Regions from separate parts of the Mycobacterium sp. IDUB_21 genome, predicted to be linked through region 2. Evidence: riboswitches for the same ligand, from Rfam matches in the RefSeq annotation. Region 2 holds a riboswitch; the other holds the start of a gene.
What was found. A riboswitch is a leader RNA that binds a small molecule or an ion and turns the genes downstream of it on or off. The one in region 2 is predicted to bind cobalamin.
Positions count from the first base shown of each region.

Region 1 (7,298 bases), on a different contig from region 2:
CCGGGTGCACGCACGTGAGATTCCCGCCGCCGAACTGGCGGTGGCACTGCACCGCGGTGCGTTCGGTGAGCTGGATTGCACCTACGCCGCGTTGGGCACCCACGTCGCCGAACGTGAACTGGGGGTCGACGGGCCGATCCGCGAGTACTACCTGGTGTCCGGCTACGACACCGATGACGAGGCAGCGCATCGCACCGAGGTGTGCTGGCCGATCTTCCACACCAAATCCTGACCAACGACAAGGAGTTCACCCATGGAGATCACGCTGCACACCGTCACATTCGACTGTGCCGACGCGGACAAGCTGGCGCGGTTCTGGTCGCAGCTGCTGGCCCAGCCGCTCGACGACGGCGCCACCCGGTTGGCCGATCGCAGCGACGACGGCTACCGCTGGAGCACGTTGGCCGACCCCGAGGGCAACGAGTTCGACATCGTGGCGGCCTGAAATGTCATTGCTGGCAGACGCGTTGCTCGCCGCCGGACCCGCTGCCGAGCATTCCGATGCGATGGCCCGCTACGGATGGTTGGTCGGCGGCCGGTGGGACCTCGACATCACCTGGTACGGCGACGACGGCACCCGCAGCGTTGCCGGTTGGATGGTCGCGGACTGGGTGCTCGACGGTCGGGCCGTCCAGGACGTGTGGCACGCCGAAGGTCTCTTTCACGGGACGACACTGCGTGTCTACGACCCCACCCTCGACGCCTGGCACATCCAGTGGACGGAACCGCAACTGGGACTTCGACTCAGCCAACTGGGCAGGGCTGACGCGGACGGGATCGTGCAGGACGGCACGCTGCCGGACGGCACCGCCATCCGGTGGAGTTTCCGTGACATCGGTCCGGACTCGTTTCGCTGGCGCGACGAACGCAGCTACGACGGGGCGAATTGGGAACTGCGCCAGGAATATCTCGCGCGGCGTACGTCGGCGTAGGCCCGGAACGCCGAACGTGCACCCACTGCGAGATTTTGATGGTTCTTTCGCAGCAGGCGCACGTTCGGCGACCGGGGCTACACGCCGGCGCGGGCTTCTCGGGTTTCGCGGGCTGCCTTGACCATGTTGGCCAGCGAGGCGGTCACCTCGTCGGTCTTGCGGGTCTTCAGGCCGCAGTCCGGATTGACCCAGAGGCGTTGCGCCGGAACGGCGTCCAGTGCCTCACGCAGCGATGTTGCCATCTCGTCGGTGGACGGCACCCGCGGCGAGTGGATGTCGTAGACACCCGGTCCCACCCCGTTGGAGAACCCGATCGCGTTGAGGTCGTCGAGCACCTCCATGTGCGAGCGCGCCGCCTCGATCGAGGTGACGTCGGCATCCAGGTCGGCGATCGCCCCGATCACCTCGCCGAACTCCGAGTAGCACAGGTGGGTGTGGATCTGGGTGGCGTCGCTCACCCCCGAGGTCGACAGCCGGAAGGCACCGACCGCCCAATCCAGGTAGGCCTCCTGGTCCGCCCTGCGCAGCGGCAGCAGCTCGCGCAACGCCGGCTCGTCGACCTGGATCACCGCGATGCCGGCTTTCTCCAGGTCTACCGTCTCGTCGCGGATGGCCAGCGCGACCTGGTTGGCGGTGTCGGCCAGCGGCTGGTCGTCGCGGACGAACGACCAGGCCAGGATGGTGACCGGACCGGTCAGCATGCCCTTGACCGGCTTGTCGGTCAGCGACTGGGCGTAGGTCGCCCAGGCGGTCGTCATCGGCTGCGGCCGGGAGACGTCGCCGAACAGCACCGGCGGACGCACGCACCGGCTGCCGTAGGACTGCACCCAGCCGTTGGCGGTGGCGAAGAAGCCCTCCAACTGCTCGGCGAAGTACTGCACCATGTCGTTGCGCTCCGGCTCGCCGTGCACCAACACGTCCAGGCCGAGCTGCTCTTGCAGCTTGATGACGTCGGCGATCTCGGCCTTCATCCGGCGGGTGTACTCCGCCTCGTCGATCTCACCGGCGACCAGCGCGGCCCGGGCCTTGCGGATGTCGACCGTCTGCGGGAACGACCCGATGGTGGTGGTGGGCAGCGGCGGCAGGTGCAACCGCTCGTCCTGGGCGGCCCGGCGAGCCTCGGCACTGCCTCGATGTGCACCGGACGCGGTGATCGTGGCGATGCGGCCACGCACGTCGGCGTTGTTCAGCCGCGGGTCGGACTTGCGCGAGGCGACGGCGGCGTCGGACGCGGCGATCTCGTCGGCGATCTCGTCCGAGGCGTCGCGACCGTCGCGCACGGCACGGGCCAGGGTGGCCACCTCGGTCACCTTCTCGGCGCCGAACGCCAGCCAGCTACGCAGGTTCTCGTCCAGGCCCGTCTCGCCTTGCAGCGTGTATGGCACGTGAAGGGTCGAGCATGATGTAGATACAGCCACTGCAGCCGCACTTGCGAGCAGGGGCGCCAGCTTCGCCAGCGCGGCATCCAGGTCGGTGCGCCAGATGTTGCGACCGTCGACCAGACCGGCGACCAGCATCTTGGAGGCCAGCTCTGGAACCGCGGCAACTGAGGTCTCCGAGCCGTAGACCAGGTCGACCCCGATCGCCTCGACCGGCGTGCGGGCCAGGGCGGGAAGCGCCGCGCCAGGGTCGCCGAAGTAGGTGGCGACGAAGATCGACGGCCGGTTGGCCGCGCCGGCGAGGCGGGTGTAGACCTGCTCGGCCAGCGCGGGGGCGTCAGCGGCGATGTCGGTCACCAGCACCGGCTCGTCGATCTGCACCCACTCGGCGCCGGCCTCGGCCAGCTTGGAAAGCAGCTCGGTGTAGACGTCGGTCAGCTCGTCGAGGCGGAAGACCGGCGCCGGCGCGCCGTCGACGGCCTTGCTCAACAGCAGGAACGTAACCGGTCCGATGATCACCGGTCGCGCCGGGATCCCCTGCTCCTGAGCCTCTTTCAGCTCGGCGAGCACCTTGGTCGGGTTCAATTCGAACTTGGTGTCCGGGCCGATCTCCGGAACGATGTAGTGATAGTTGGTGTCGAACCACTTGGTCATCTCCAGCGGGGCGATGTCCTTGTTACCCCGGGCTGCCGCGAAGTAGCGATCCAACTCGTCGGCGACATCGGCAACCCGAGCCGGCAGCGCACCGAGCAACACCGCGGTGTCCAGCATCTGGTCGTAGTAGGAGAACGTGTTCACCGGCACCGAGTCCAGGCCGGCCTCGGTCAACTGCGCCCAGGTGTCACGACGCAGGCCTGCCGCGACGTTCTTGAGTTCGTCCTGGCCGATCCGGCCTGCCCAGTAACTCTCGGTGGCGCGCTTGAGTTCGCGGCGCGGTCCGATCCGCGGAGAGCCGAGGACGGTGGCGGTAAAGGGTTGAACGGTCACGATTTGATCCTTCAATTGTGAGGGTGGGGCACCGCCGGCGGTCGTCCAGCTGATCCGGTCTGTGCAATTTAATGCACTACAACCCTCAAAACCAGACGCCCATTCCGCGAGGCGGTGATCCGCTGGGCGCGGCGCGCCCAGCACAACAGGCAGGTCTTCGGACTCGCAGGCTCGCACGGGGGTGCACCTAGTGGCCGTCGCTTCCCAGTCACGAACACGTGACCAGTGCCTTTGACGGCGGTCGTTCCTGCATACCGCTGCGGGACAGTCCCGGATTCCCACCGGGTTCCCTCTCGCGCCCCGCGGAAAACCCGCGTCGCGCTCGATGCCGACGCCACCTCGCGGCGGTATCGACAAACCAGTTGCGTCATCAAGATTACCTGGTCAACCGGCTTCAAGTGCCTCCGGAATGGGCGTCTGGCCGTCGTTGAACTCGATGGTGCGGTGAATCGTCGAGTCGTCGGTCAGACAGGCCGCGATCACCTGTGCGACGTTGCCCCGGGACACGGATCCCTTTTCAGCGGCACCCTCGGCCGCAGTCCCAACCTCGATGCGGCCGGTGGCCGGCTCCACGGTGAGCCGACTGGGCCCCAACACCGTCCAATCCAGGTCAGCGGCCCGCAGGTGGGCGTCGGCGCCCGCCTTGGCTTGCGCGTACGGGTAGAACGGGTCGCCGTCGAGCACGCCGTGCCCGGGTCCGGCGCCGAAGTAGGACACCATCACGAACCGGCGCACCCCAGCTTGCCCAGCGGCATCGATCACCCGCATCGCCGCGTCGCGGTCCACCGCGTAGGTGCGAGCAGGGTTGCCGCCGCCGGCGCCGGCGGTGAACACCACCGCGTCGTGGTCGGCCACCAGTTCGGCCAGACCGTGGGTGTCGAGCTGTTCGATGTCGGCCACCACGGGAATCGCCCCGGTCACCGCGACCTCCTCGGAATGGTCGGGATTCCGGAAGACCGAGGTCACCTGGTCACCGCGTTCGGACAGGATGCGGCCGAGTAGCAAGGCGATCTTGCCGTGGCCGCCGATGATTACGATGCGCGCCATGGTTTCGACGCTACGCGAGACTTGAGCACCCCCGTTGGCGATGGCCGGAGGCGCCGGTCGACAATCGTCGTCAAGGACCCATCGTTGATGAAGGAGAGCACCCATGGCCGAAGCAGTCATCGTAGAGGCAGTGCGTTCGCCGATCGGCAAGCGCAACGGCGGACTTTCCGGGGTACACCCTGCGGAGCTTTCCGCCCAGGTGCTCAACGGGCTCGTCGGGCGGGCCGGGGTGGACCCCGCCCTGGTCGACGACGTGATCTGGGGCTGTGTCATGCAGGCCGGCGAGCAGGCCCTGGACATCGGCCGGACCGCACTGCTGACCGCGGGCTGGCCGGAGTCGGTGCCCGGGGTGACGGTGGACCGCCAGTGCGGATCCAGCCAGCAGTCGGTGCACTTCGCCGCCGCCGGCGTGGTGGCCGGGCACTATGACGTCGTTGTCGCCGGCGGCGTGGAGTCGATGTCGCGCACCCCGATGGGCGCCTCGCTGGCCAACGGTGGGCACCCCTACCCGGAGGCGTTCCGGAGCCGTTACAGCCAGACTCCGAACCAGGGGACCGGCGCGGAGATGATGGCCGAGAAGTGGGGTTTGGACCGCACCGCGCTCGATGAATTCGCCCTGGCCTCGCATGAAAAGGCAGCCGCAGCACAGGATTCCGGCGCGTTCACCGACGAGATCGTCGGGATCAAGGACGGCGAGGGCAACGTGATCAGCGCCGACGAGGGTATTCGCCGCGGCACCACGATCGAGAAGATGGCTCAGCTCAAGCCGGCGTTCAAAGAGGACGGCGTGATTCACGCCGGCAACTCCAGCCAGATCTCCGACGGCTCGGCGGCGCTGTTGTTCATGTCGGCGGACAAGGCACGTGAACTCGGGCTGACCCCGCTGGCGCGGGTGCACACCGCGACGCTGGCCGGCGCCGACCCGGTGATGATGCTCAGTGCCCCGATCCCGGCCACCCAGAAGGCGCTGCAGCGCAGCGGCCTGAGCGTCGACGACATCGGGGTGTTCGAGGTCAACGAGGCGTTCGCCCCGGTGCCGATGGCGTGGCTCGCCGAGATCGGCGCGGATGCGAAGAAGCTCAACCCCAATGGCGGGGCGATCGCGCTCGGTCACCCGCTCGGCGGCTCCGGCGCCCGGATCATGACCACCATGCTGTACCACATGCGCGCCAACGGGATTCGCTACGGCCTGCAGACCATGTGTGAGGGTGGCGGCCAGGCCAACACCACCATCTTGGAGCTGCTGTGAGCGACGCGGCCGTTCTGGTAGAACGGCGCGGTAACGTCCTGCTGGTCACCATAAACCGCCCCGAAGCCCGCAACGCCGTCAACGGCGCGGTCAGCACCGGCATCGGCGACGCCCTGGCGCAGGCCCAGGATGACGACGAGGTACGCGCGGTGGTGATCACCGGCACCGGTGACAAATCCTTTTGTGCCGGAGCCGATCTCAAAGCGATCGCCAGTCGGGAGAACATCTACCACCCGGAGCACCCGGAGTGGGGTTTCGCCGGTTACGTGCAGCACTTCATCGACAAGCCGACCATTGCGGCGGTCAACGGCACCGCGCTCGGCGGTGGCACCGAGATCGCGCTGGCCAGCGACCTGGTGGTTGCCGAGCAGCGGGCGCAATTCGGGCTGCCAGAGGTCAAACGCGGCCTGATTGCCGGTGCCGGTGGGGTTTTCCGCATCGTCGACCAACTGCCCCGCAAGGTCGCCTTGGAGTTGCTTTACACCGGGGACCCGATGTCGGCCGCAGACGCCGCCCGCTGGGGGCTGGTCAACCGGGTGGTCGACGATGGTGGGGCACTGGAGGCCGCCCTGGAGCTGGCCGAACAGATCACCGGCAACGCGCCGCTGTCGGTGCGGGCCAGCAAGCGAATCGCCTACGGCGTCGAGGACGGCGCCATCCCCGGCGAGGCGGCGGACTGGGCCCGCAGCGGCCGGGAGTTCAGCGCGCTGCTGCGCTCCGAGGACGCCAAGGAGGGGCCGCGAGCGTTCGCCGAGAAGCGCGCGCCGGTGTGGAAAGCGCGTTGAGCGGAGTGCCTGAACCGCTGATCATCCCCATTCGCGGGCGCGCCCCCCAGCTGCACCCGGAGTCATGGGTGGCGCCCAACGCCAGCCTGATCGGCCAGGTCAGCCTGGCCGCCCGGGCCAGCGTCTGGTACTCGGCCACGCTGCGCGCCGAAGTCGAGCCGATCGAGATCGGCATCGACACCAACATTCAGGATGGGGTGACCATCCACGTCGACAAGGAGTTCCCGGCCCGGGTGGGTGCCCGGGTCAGCGTCGGGCACAACGCGGTGTTGCACGGCTGCACCATCGAGGATGACTCCCTGATCGGGATGGGCGCGATCATCCTCAACGGCGCCGTCGTGGGGGAAGGCTCCCTGATCGCGGCCGGCGCCGTCATCCCGCAGGGCACGGTGGTGCCGCCCCGATCGCTGGTGTCGGGGGTGCCGGGCCGGGTACGACGGGAGCTCAGCGAGGCCGAAGTACGCAACAACCGGTACAACGCCGCGGCCTACCGGCGGCTGATCGAAGTCCACCGGGCGAACTGACGCAATCAGGCCACCGGCTGCCATTCGGCCGCTACGTTTTAGGGCATGACCCAGACCAGTTCGGCCCGACCCGGCCTGCTGCGCGAATTCACCGACATCTTCAATAAGGTCTCGCTGCCCTACCACGAGCCGCGGGCCGTTGTGACGCGTCGTCGTGTCGTCGTGGCCGTGGTGGTGCTGATCGGCGCCGCGGTACTGGCTTTCATGCACACCAAGAACCCGGGCGACGCGGCGTTCTACTGGTTGTCACTGGCCTTGGCCGCGATCTGGTCGGTGGGGGCGGTTCTGGCGGGTCCGCTGCACCTGGGTGCGGTGCGCTTCCGGGGCCGCAACGAGCGGCCGGTGTTCACCGGCACCGGCGTCGGCTTGGTGCTCGGCGGGGTGTTCTTGCTCGG
Region 1 is NZ_JBVAXQ010000012.1:122,674-129,971, reverse strand. Features, by position in the region: gene ACZYY4_RS17830 (MerR family transcriptional regulator) at 1-232, shown strand, start outside; gene ACZYY4_RS17825 (VOC family protein) at 254-445, shown strand; gene ACZYY4_RS17820 (hypothetical protein) at 447-932, shown strand; gene metE (5-methyltetrahydropteroyltriglutamate--homocysteine S-methyltransferase) at 1,010-3,313, opposite strand; cobalamin riboswitch at 3,430-3,628, opposite strand; gene ACZYY4_RS17810 (SDR family oxidoreductase) at 3,683-4,345, opposite strand; gene ACZYY4_RS17805 (thiolase family protein) at 4,449-5,594, shown strand; gene ACZYY4_RS17800 (crotonase/enoyl-CoA hydratase family protein) at 5,591-6,379, shown strand; gene ACZYY4_RS17795 (gamma carbonic anhydrase family protein) at 6,385-6,903, shown strand; gene ACZYY4_RS17790 (lysostaphin resistance A-like protein) at 6,949-7,298, shown strand, end outside.
Region 1: linked by a shared signal. The riboswitch ahead of metE (5-methyltetrahydropteroyltriglutamate--homocysteine S-methyltransferase) and the one ahead of ACZYY4_RS02825 (PPE domain-containing protein) in region 2 are both predicted to bind cobalamin.

Region 2 (7,298 bases):
ATGACGGTGGACGGCGACCGCGACGTGAAGATGCAGCTGAAAACCAAGAGCGGCGAGACGATCGTGCTCAAGGAGAAGGTCTCCCTGCTCGACGGCACGGTCATCGATTCGATGTTCATGAGTATTGAGGCGCTGCGCGAGTTCTACGAGGAGGAGATGGAGGACGCCCGCAAGACCGGCGTGATGTTCTCCCTGCACGTCAAGGCGACCATGATGAAGGTCAGCCACCCGATCGTGTTCGGCCACGCCATCAAGGTGTTCTACAAGGATGCGTTCGCCAAGCATCAGGAGCTCTTCGACGACCTCGGCGTCAACGTCAACAACGGCCTGTCCGACCTCTACGAAAAGCTCGAGACGCTGCCGGCCTCGCGGCGTGAAGAGATCATCGAGGACATGCACGCCTGCCACGAGCACCGTCCCGAGTTGGCGATGGTCGACTCGGCCAACGGCATCTCGAACTTTCACTCGCCCTCGGATGTGATCGTGGACGCCTCGATGCCGGCGATGATCCGGGCCGGCGGCAAGATGTACGGCGCCGACGGGCGGCAGAAGGACACCAAGGCGGTCAATCCGGAGTCGACGTTCGCGCGGATCTACCAGGAGATGATCAACTTCTGCAAGACCCACGGCCAGTTCGATCCGGCCACCATGGGCACCGTGCCCAACGTCGGCCTGATGGCGCAGAAGGCCGAGGAGTACGGCAGCCACGACAAGACGTTCGAGGTCCCCGAGGCCGGGGTCGCCGACATCGTGGATCTGGCCACCGGCGAGGTGCTGCTGACCCAGCACGTCGAAGCCGGCGACATCTGGCGGTTGTGCACGGTCACCGACGCCGCGATCCGCGACTGGGTGAAGCTGGCCGTCGAGCGGGCGCGGGCCTCTGGCATGACGGTGGTGTTCTGGCTGGACACCGAGCGTCCGCACGAGGCCGAGCTGCGCAAAAAGGTCAAGGCCTACCTCAAGGACTACGACACCGAGGGCCTGGAGATCCAGATCATGCCGCAGGTGTGGGCCATGCGCTACACCCTGGAGCGGCTGATCCGCGGGCAGGACACCATCGCCGCCACCGGCAACATCCTGCGCGACTACCTCACCGACCTGTTCCCGATCCTGGAGCTGGGCACCAGCGCCAAGATGCTCTCGATCGTGCCGCTGATGGCAGGCGGCGGCATGTATGAGACCGGCGCGGGCGGTTCGGCGCCCAAACACGTCAAGCAGCTGGTGGAGGAGAACCACCTGCGCTGGGACTCCCTCGGGGAGTTCCTGGCGCTGGGTGCCAGCTTCGACGACCTGGGCGCCAAGACCGGCAACAGCGGCGCCAAGATCCTCGGCGAGACGCTGGACACGGCGATCGGGAGGCTGCTGGGCGACAACAAGAGCCCGTCGCGCAAGACCGGTGAGCTCGACAACCGCGGCAGCCAGTTCTTCCTCGCCAAGTACTGGGCGCAGGAGCTGGCCGGGCAGACGGAGGACACCGAGCTGGCCAAGCACTTCGCCGCGCTGGCGGATGCGCTGGACAAGAACCAGGACGCCATTCTCAACGAACTGACCGTGGTGCAGGGCAAGCCGGTGGACATCGGCGGCTACTACGCACCGGACCACGACTTGACGTCGGCGGTGATGCGGCCCAGCCCGACGCTGAACGCCGCGGTCGACGCCAAGGACTGACGGGCCCCACTCGGCGGACTCGGTGATGCCCGGCGTGCGACAATTCGGCGGTAAAGCGATGACGATGTAGGAAGCCGGTGCGAATCCGGTGCGGTCCCGCCACTGTGATCGGGGAGTGAACCTCCTCCGAGAGCCAGATACTCACGTCGTCGCATCCTGCGATTCGGGGCGGGCACCCCAGAGAGCTGGCGAACGTGACCGCGCCGATCTGGATCGCATCTCCCCCTGAAGTTCATTCGACGTTGTTGTCGGCCGGCCCCGGCGCCGGTCCGCTGCTGGCTTCGGCGGCGGCCTGGAGCGCGCTGAGCACCGAATACGCCGAGATCGCCGACGAGCTGACGGCGCTGCTCGGTGCGGTGCAGGCAGGGGCGTGGCAGGGCCCGAGTGCCGAGGCGTATGTGGCGGCCAACGTGCCGTATCTGGCGTGGCTGCTCCACGCCTGCACCACAAGTGCCGTGGCGGCCGCCGCGCAGCAGACCGCGGCCGCGGCCTACAGCACCGCGCTGGCGGCGATGCCGACGCTGGCCGAACTGGCGGCCAACCACGCCACCCACGCGGTGCTGCTGGGCACCAACTTCTTCGGCGTCAACACCATCCCGATCGCGCTGAACGAGGTCGACTACGGCCGGATGTGGCTGCAGGCCGCCACCGTGATGGCCAGCTACCAGGCCGTCGCCGGCGCGGCGATGGCGTCGAGCCCGCAGGCTGGCGCGGCGCCGCAGATCGCCAAAGCCGAATCGGCCAGTTCGAGCGATGCCAGCCAGCCGGCGCTGCCGCCGGATCGGCAGAACGACATCATGGAGTGGCTGCAGAACAGCGGCTACACCGACTTCTACAACAATGTCCTGCAGCCGATGATCAACGAGTTGGCCAGCAACCCCTACCTCCAGTCGATCTTCGCCGGATTCGACCCCTGGTTGACCATCACCGGCAATCCGCTCAGCTTCTTCAGCCCCTACAACATCGCGTTCGCGCTGGGCTACCCGATGGACTTCGGATCGTTCGCCGCCTACCTGTCGCAGACGTTCGCGTTCATCGCCGCGGATCTCACCGCGGCGTTCGCCTCCGGGAACCCCGGCACCATCGCCTCGACGCTGCTGTTCACCGCCGTCGAGGCGATCGGCACGATCATCACCGATGTGATCGCCTTGCTCAAGACGCTGCTGGAGCAGGCCATCGTGCTGATCCCGGTGATGCTGCCGATGATGACCGCCGCCCTGGCACCGCTGGCGGCGGCACCACTGGCCGGGTTGGCCGGCCTGTCCGGCCTGGCCGCACTGCACGCCGTCCCGGTTCCGCTGGCTCCGGTCCCACCGCCGTTCGCCGGCCTGACGGTGGCGCCCACCCCGCCGGCGGCGGCTCCGGCACCGGCGCCCGCTCCGGCACCGGTTCCGGCCCCGGCACCGCCGCCGGGTGCGCCGCCCGCACCTCCTGCGCCGCCCGCGCCGCCGCTGGCTCCGGGAGACAGCCTGGCCGCCATGTACCTGGTTGCCGGCTTGGGCCAGCAGGCCCGCCGGGCGGCCGGCACCAGCGCGCGCCGCCGCAAAGCACCCGAGCCCGACGCCGCCGAGGTGCCGGTGCCCGCGGCCGCCGCCGAGCCACAGGTCAAGGCCCGTCGGCGCCGGAAGGCGAAGGCCGACATGCTCGGCCGCGGGTTCGAGTACATGGATCTGGAGGACTCTGCGGACCTGGCGGATGTGGCGCCGAGCGGACTCGCCGCCCTGGCCCGGGACGCGTTCGGTGGCGGGGTGAGGACCCCGATGACACCGGGCACCTGGATGCGGGAGTAGCGCAAGCGATCAACTCAGGCCATCACGGCGACCCGCTTCGCCCGGCTCCGCCGCGCTTGCGATCGCCTCGGGTCCTCACGGCGACCCGCTTCGCCCGGCTCCGCCGCGCTTGCGATCGCCTCGGGCCGTCACGGCGATCCGCTTCGCCCGGCTCCGCCGCGCTTGCGATCGCCTCAGCGTGCGAGAATGCGTCGGTAAGGCAACGATGGTGCAGGAAGCCGGTGTGAATCCGGCACGGTCCCGCCACTGTGATCGGGGAGCGAACCTCAACAGCCACGGCTCTGATGGAGCTGGAAGGCGAGGGGAGCGGTGATCCGAGAGTCAGGACACTCACGTCGTCGCATCCTGCGACCCGGGGCGGTGTACCCCGAGAGAGCTGATCACCTTGACCGCGCCTATCTGGGTGGCGTCGCCTCCTGAGATCCATTCGTCCCTGTTGTCCGCCGGCCCCGGCGCCGGCCCGCTGCTCGCCTCCGCGGCGGCGTGGACCTCCCTGTCCGTTGAGTACGCGGCGATCGCCGACGAGCTGACCAGCCTGTTGGCCGCTGTCCAGGCCGGAGCCTGGCAGGGTCCGGCCGCCGAGGCGTTCGTGGCCGCCAACGGTCCCTATCTGGCGTGGCTGCTGCGTGCCGGTGCTGATGCGACGGTGGCGGCCACCGCGCAGCAGACCGCGGCGGCGGCCTACACCAGTGCGCTGGCGGCGATGCCGACCCTGGCGGAGTTGGCCGCCAATCACGCCACCCACGGCGTGCTGGTGGGCACAAACTTCTTCGGTATCAACACGATTCCAATCGCGCTGAACGAGGCCGACTACGCGCGGATGTGGCTGCAGGCCGCCACCGTGATGACCGGCTACGAGGCGACCGCGGCCACCGCGGTGGCGTCGTCGCCGCAGCCCGAGCCGGCACCGGTGGTGCTCAAGACGCCCGGCAGCGCCGACGCGACGCCCTCCCAACCGCCGCAGCCGCCGCAGTGGTTCCTCGACTTCGCGAAATGGCTGGAAGGCCTTGTCCCGCATCCGCCCTACCCCGACAGCGGTCAGTACCCGCTGTATGCGCAGTTGACGGAGTTCTTCAACAAGATCGGGTTCAACGGCATCGCGGACCCGCTGGCCAAGTTCTTCGCGGCCCTGCAGGCCGGATCGCCGATGTTGCCGCCGCCCGGGGTGCCCGGGTCGTGGCTGGCGTGGACCGGAAACCCCCTGAGCTTCTTCAACCCCGCCAACCTGGCCTACATCTTCTCGGTGCCGCTGGATCCGGGCTCCTACTTCGCGTTCACCAGCATCGTGATCATCGACGACCTGATCGCGATCATGTACACCGCCCTGTTCAATCCCCAGGGCCTGGGTCTGGTCGTATCGCTGGCGATGGTCGAGATCGTCACCGCGACGATCGGCAACACCATCCAGGCGCTCAACTATCTGATCACCCAGACGGTACTGATACCGGCGCTGCTGCCGGCGCTGGCCGCCACGAGCGTGCTGGCTCCGGCGGGAGTGCTCGGCGGTCTGGGGATCGGGGCGACGGCACACCACTTTGCTGCCGTCCCGCCGCCCCCGGCCCCGCCCCCCTCACCCGCGCTGGCAATGGCCCAGCCGCCGGCGTCCACCCCCGCGCCGGCTCCGGCGCCGTCCCCGACGCCCGCGCCGCCGGCCGCGCCCGCCGCTGCCCCCACCCCGCCGCCCGGTGCGCCGCCGCCCACCCCGGCGGGGCCGCCGTCGGTGACCATGCCGGCCTACATGTACCTGGTCGGCGGCCTGGACATGGGTGCCCGACGAGGATCGGGGACCAGCGCGCGCAAGAAGGCGGCGCCCAAGCCAGACAGTGCAGATGACCCCGCGGCCGAGGCGGCGGAACAGGTTGCGCCCCAGCGCCACCGGCGCCGTGCAAAGGCCAGCATGTTGGGACGCGGCCACGAGTACATGGATCTGGACCAAGACCTGGTGCCGGAGCCGGTGTCCGCTTCGGGCCGGAGTGCCGGGCCGCACGGCTTCGTCGGTGGCACGCATCGGGTGGCCGCGGCACGACCCGGCGGGCTCACCGAGTTGGCTGACGACGGGTTCGGCGGGGGCGCGGTCAGTCCGATGATGCCCCACACCTGGCCGGCCGAGGAGCCCTAGGCGTTCTTGACGGGCAGGTTGTGAACGCGTGGGCGTTCGATGGGTGTCTTATCGGTGAAGGCGTGGCGCGCATATCGCGGCATCCGAGAACGCGACGGGCAACCCGCCCGAGCCAGAGGCGTAATCAATCATTGCCTCAGGACCGGAATACGTTGATGTATGGCGGAAGGCCCAACCATGTGGTGTCGCGGCGTCCGGTGGCGGCGAGCAGGAATTCGTGCGGATCCAATCCGGTGGCATGCCCGAGGCTTTCCGGCGGCAGAGCGAGAAGCCGTGCCACATCCGGGTCGGCCAATGCGGCCTTGTCCCGGCTGAGTAGGCCCAGAATGAAATCAATGCTTGTGTACAGGGCTGGCCCCGTCACAGCGGGTCGGCCAAGAGCGGCCCGAATGTCGTCGGCGTGGATGAAGGTATCAGCCAGAAGCGAATGCATCCCCTGGCCAATCGTGAAATATGGTAGGGGGCTGGATCTTTCCCAGTCGGAGTCGTCGAAAGTGGCGGCGAGAACTGCCGTCTTGCTTCTCGCGTCCAGCAACTCAAGGGCGAGTGTCGAAGGCAGCAGGTGCCGCATCGATGCGGCCTGCTCGTCGGGGGTCCGAGTGCCGATCATGCCGTTAACGGTCTCGACGGCCTGACCGACGACATGCCCTGCGACGTCGCAAACCTGCCACTTCGAACACCGTGTCGCCCGGTTCCACGCGGCCATTTCTATGGAACTCAATAGCTCGGCGAAATGCTGGTACTCGTCGAGTAGTTGGGCGATCGTCTGTGCCCGCTGCGGCATAGGACGCGTCACTTGATCTCCTCCCGGATATGGCGTAGCTGTTTGAGTTGATCGTGAAAGTCGCTCAGTGTCAGTACTGCGATGCGGCATACCAGGTGGCGGGCTCCGGCGTCGATGTAGCTTGCCAGTGTCGTAGCGACCTGTTCGGCCGATCCGGTCGCGAACGTCTGGATTTGCTCGATGATTCGCAACGGATATCCGTACGTTGCCTTCGCGAACTGCTCCAGCGCTTCACGGCCACCATCTGGGGCATCGGTGATCAGCACGGTGACGAACAACCCCGGTGTCATATCGCTTTGCGCGCGGCCCGTGCCTCGGGCGGCTGCCAGTACCTCATCGAGGCCCGCCTCGTACTGCTTGGGTGTGGGCGGATATGGGAGCCATCCGTCATAGCGTGTGCCAGCGCGGGTTCGGGCGTTCGGGGTGTCGCCGGCAAGCCACACCGGCGGGCCACCGGGAGTCGCCGTCGCGATGCAATCGGGAAGTCCCGCAAGGGAGATCGTCGCGCCGCGAAACTCGTCGGGACCCTCGCCGGCCCACAGCTGTCGCCACAGCGCCACGGTGTCGTCCAGGCGGGCAAAACGTCGCGGCCACGGTACCTGCGACAGTGCGTACTCGCGCTCGGAGGCCCCTGGAAAGCCTGCGCCCACACCGACGATCAACCGACCGTGCGACAGCAGATCCAATGAGGCCAGCGCCTGTGCGGTCTGTAGCGGTCGACGCAGTGCGGGCAGCAGTGCCGCGGTACCGAGCGTCATGCGCTCGGTGACCGGCGCTGCCGCCGTCAGAAACGTCAAGGCCTCAACTCGTGGTCCGAAGAGTGAATCGTTGGCCCACAGTGAATCGAAGCCGAGATCTTCGATGGTGCGTACCAGACGATTCAGCTGCCCGGGCTCGGCGCCGGCCCACTGATCACCGGTCAGTGGTGCCACGACCC
Region 2 is NZ_JBVAXQ010000001.1:583,072-590,369, forward strand. Features, by position in the region: gene ACZYY4_RS02820 (NADP-dependent isocitrate dehydrogenase) at 1-1,668, shown strand, start outside; cobalamin riboswitch at 1,692-1,833, shown strand; gene ACZYY4_RS02825 (PPE domain-containing protein) at 1,863-3,458, shown strand; cobalamin riboswitch at 3,628-3,810, shown strand; gene ACZYY4_RS02830 (PPE domain-containing protein) at 3,844-5,577, shown strand; gene ACZYY4_RS02835 (maleylpyruvate isomerase family mycothiol-dependent enzyme) at 5,714-6,373, opposite strand; gene ACZYY4_RS02840 (LLM class flavin-dependent oxidoreductase) at 6,370-7,298, opposite strand, start outside.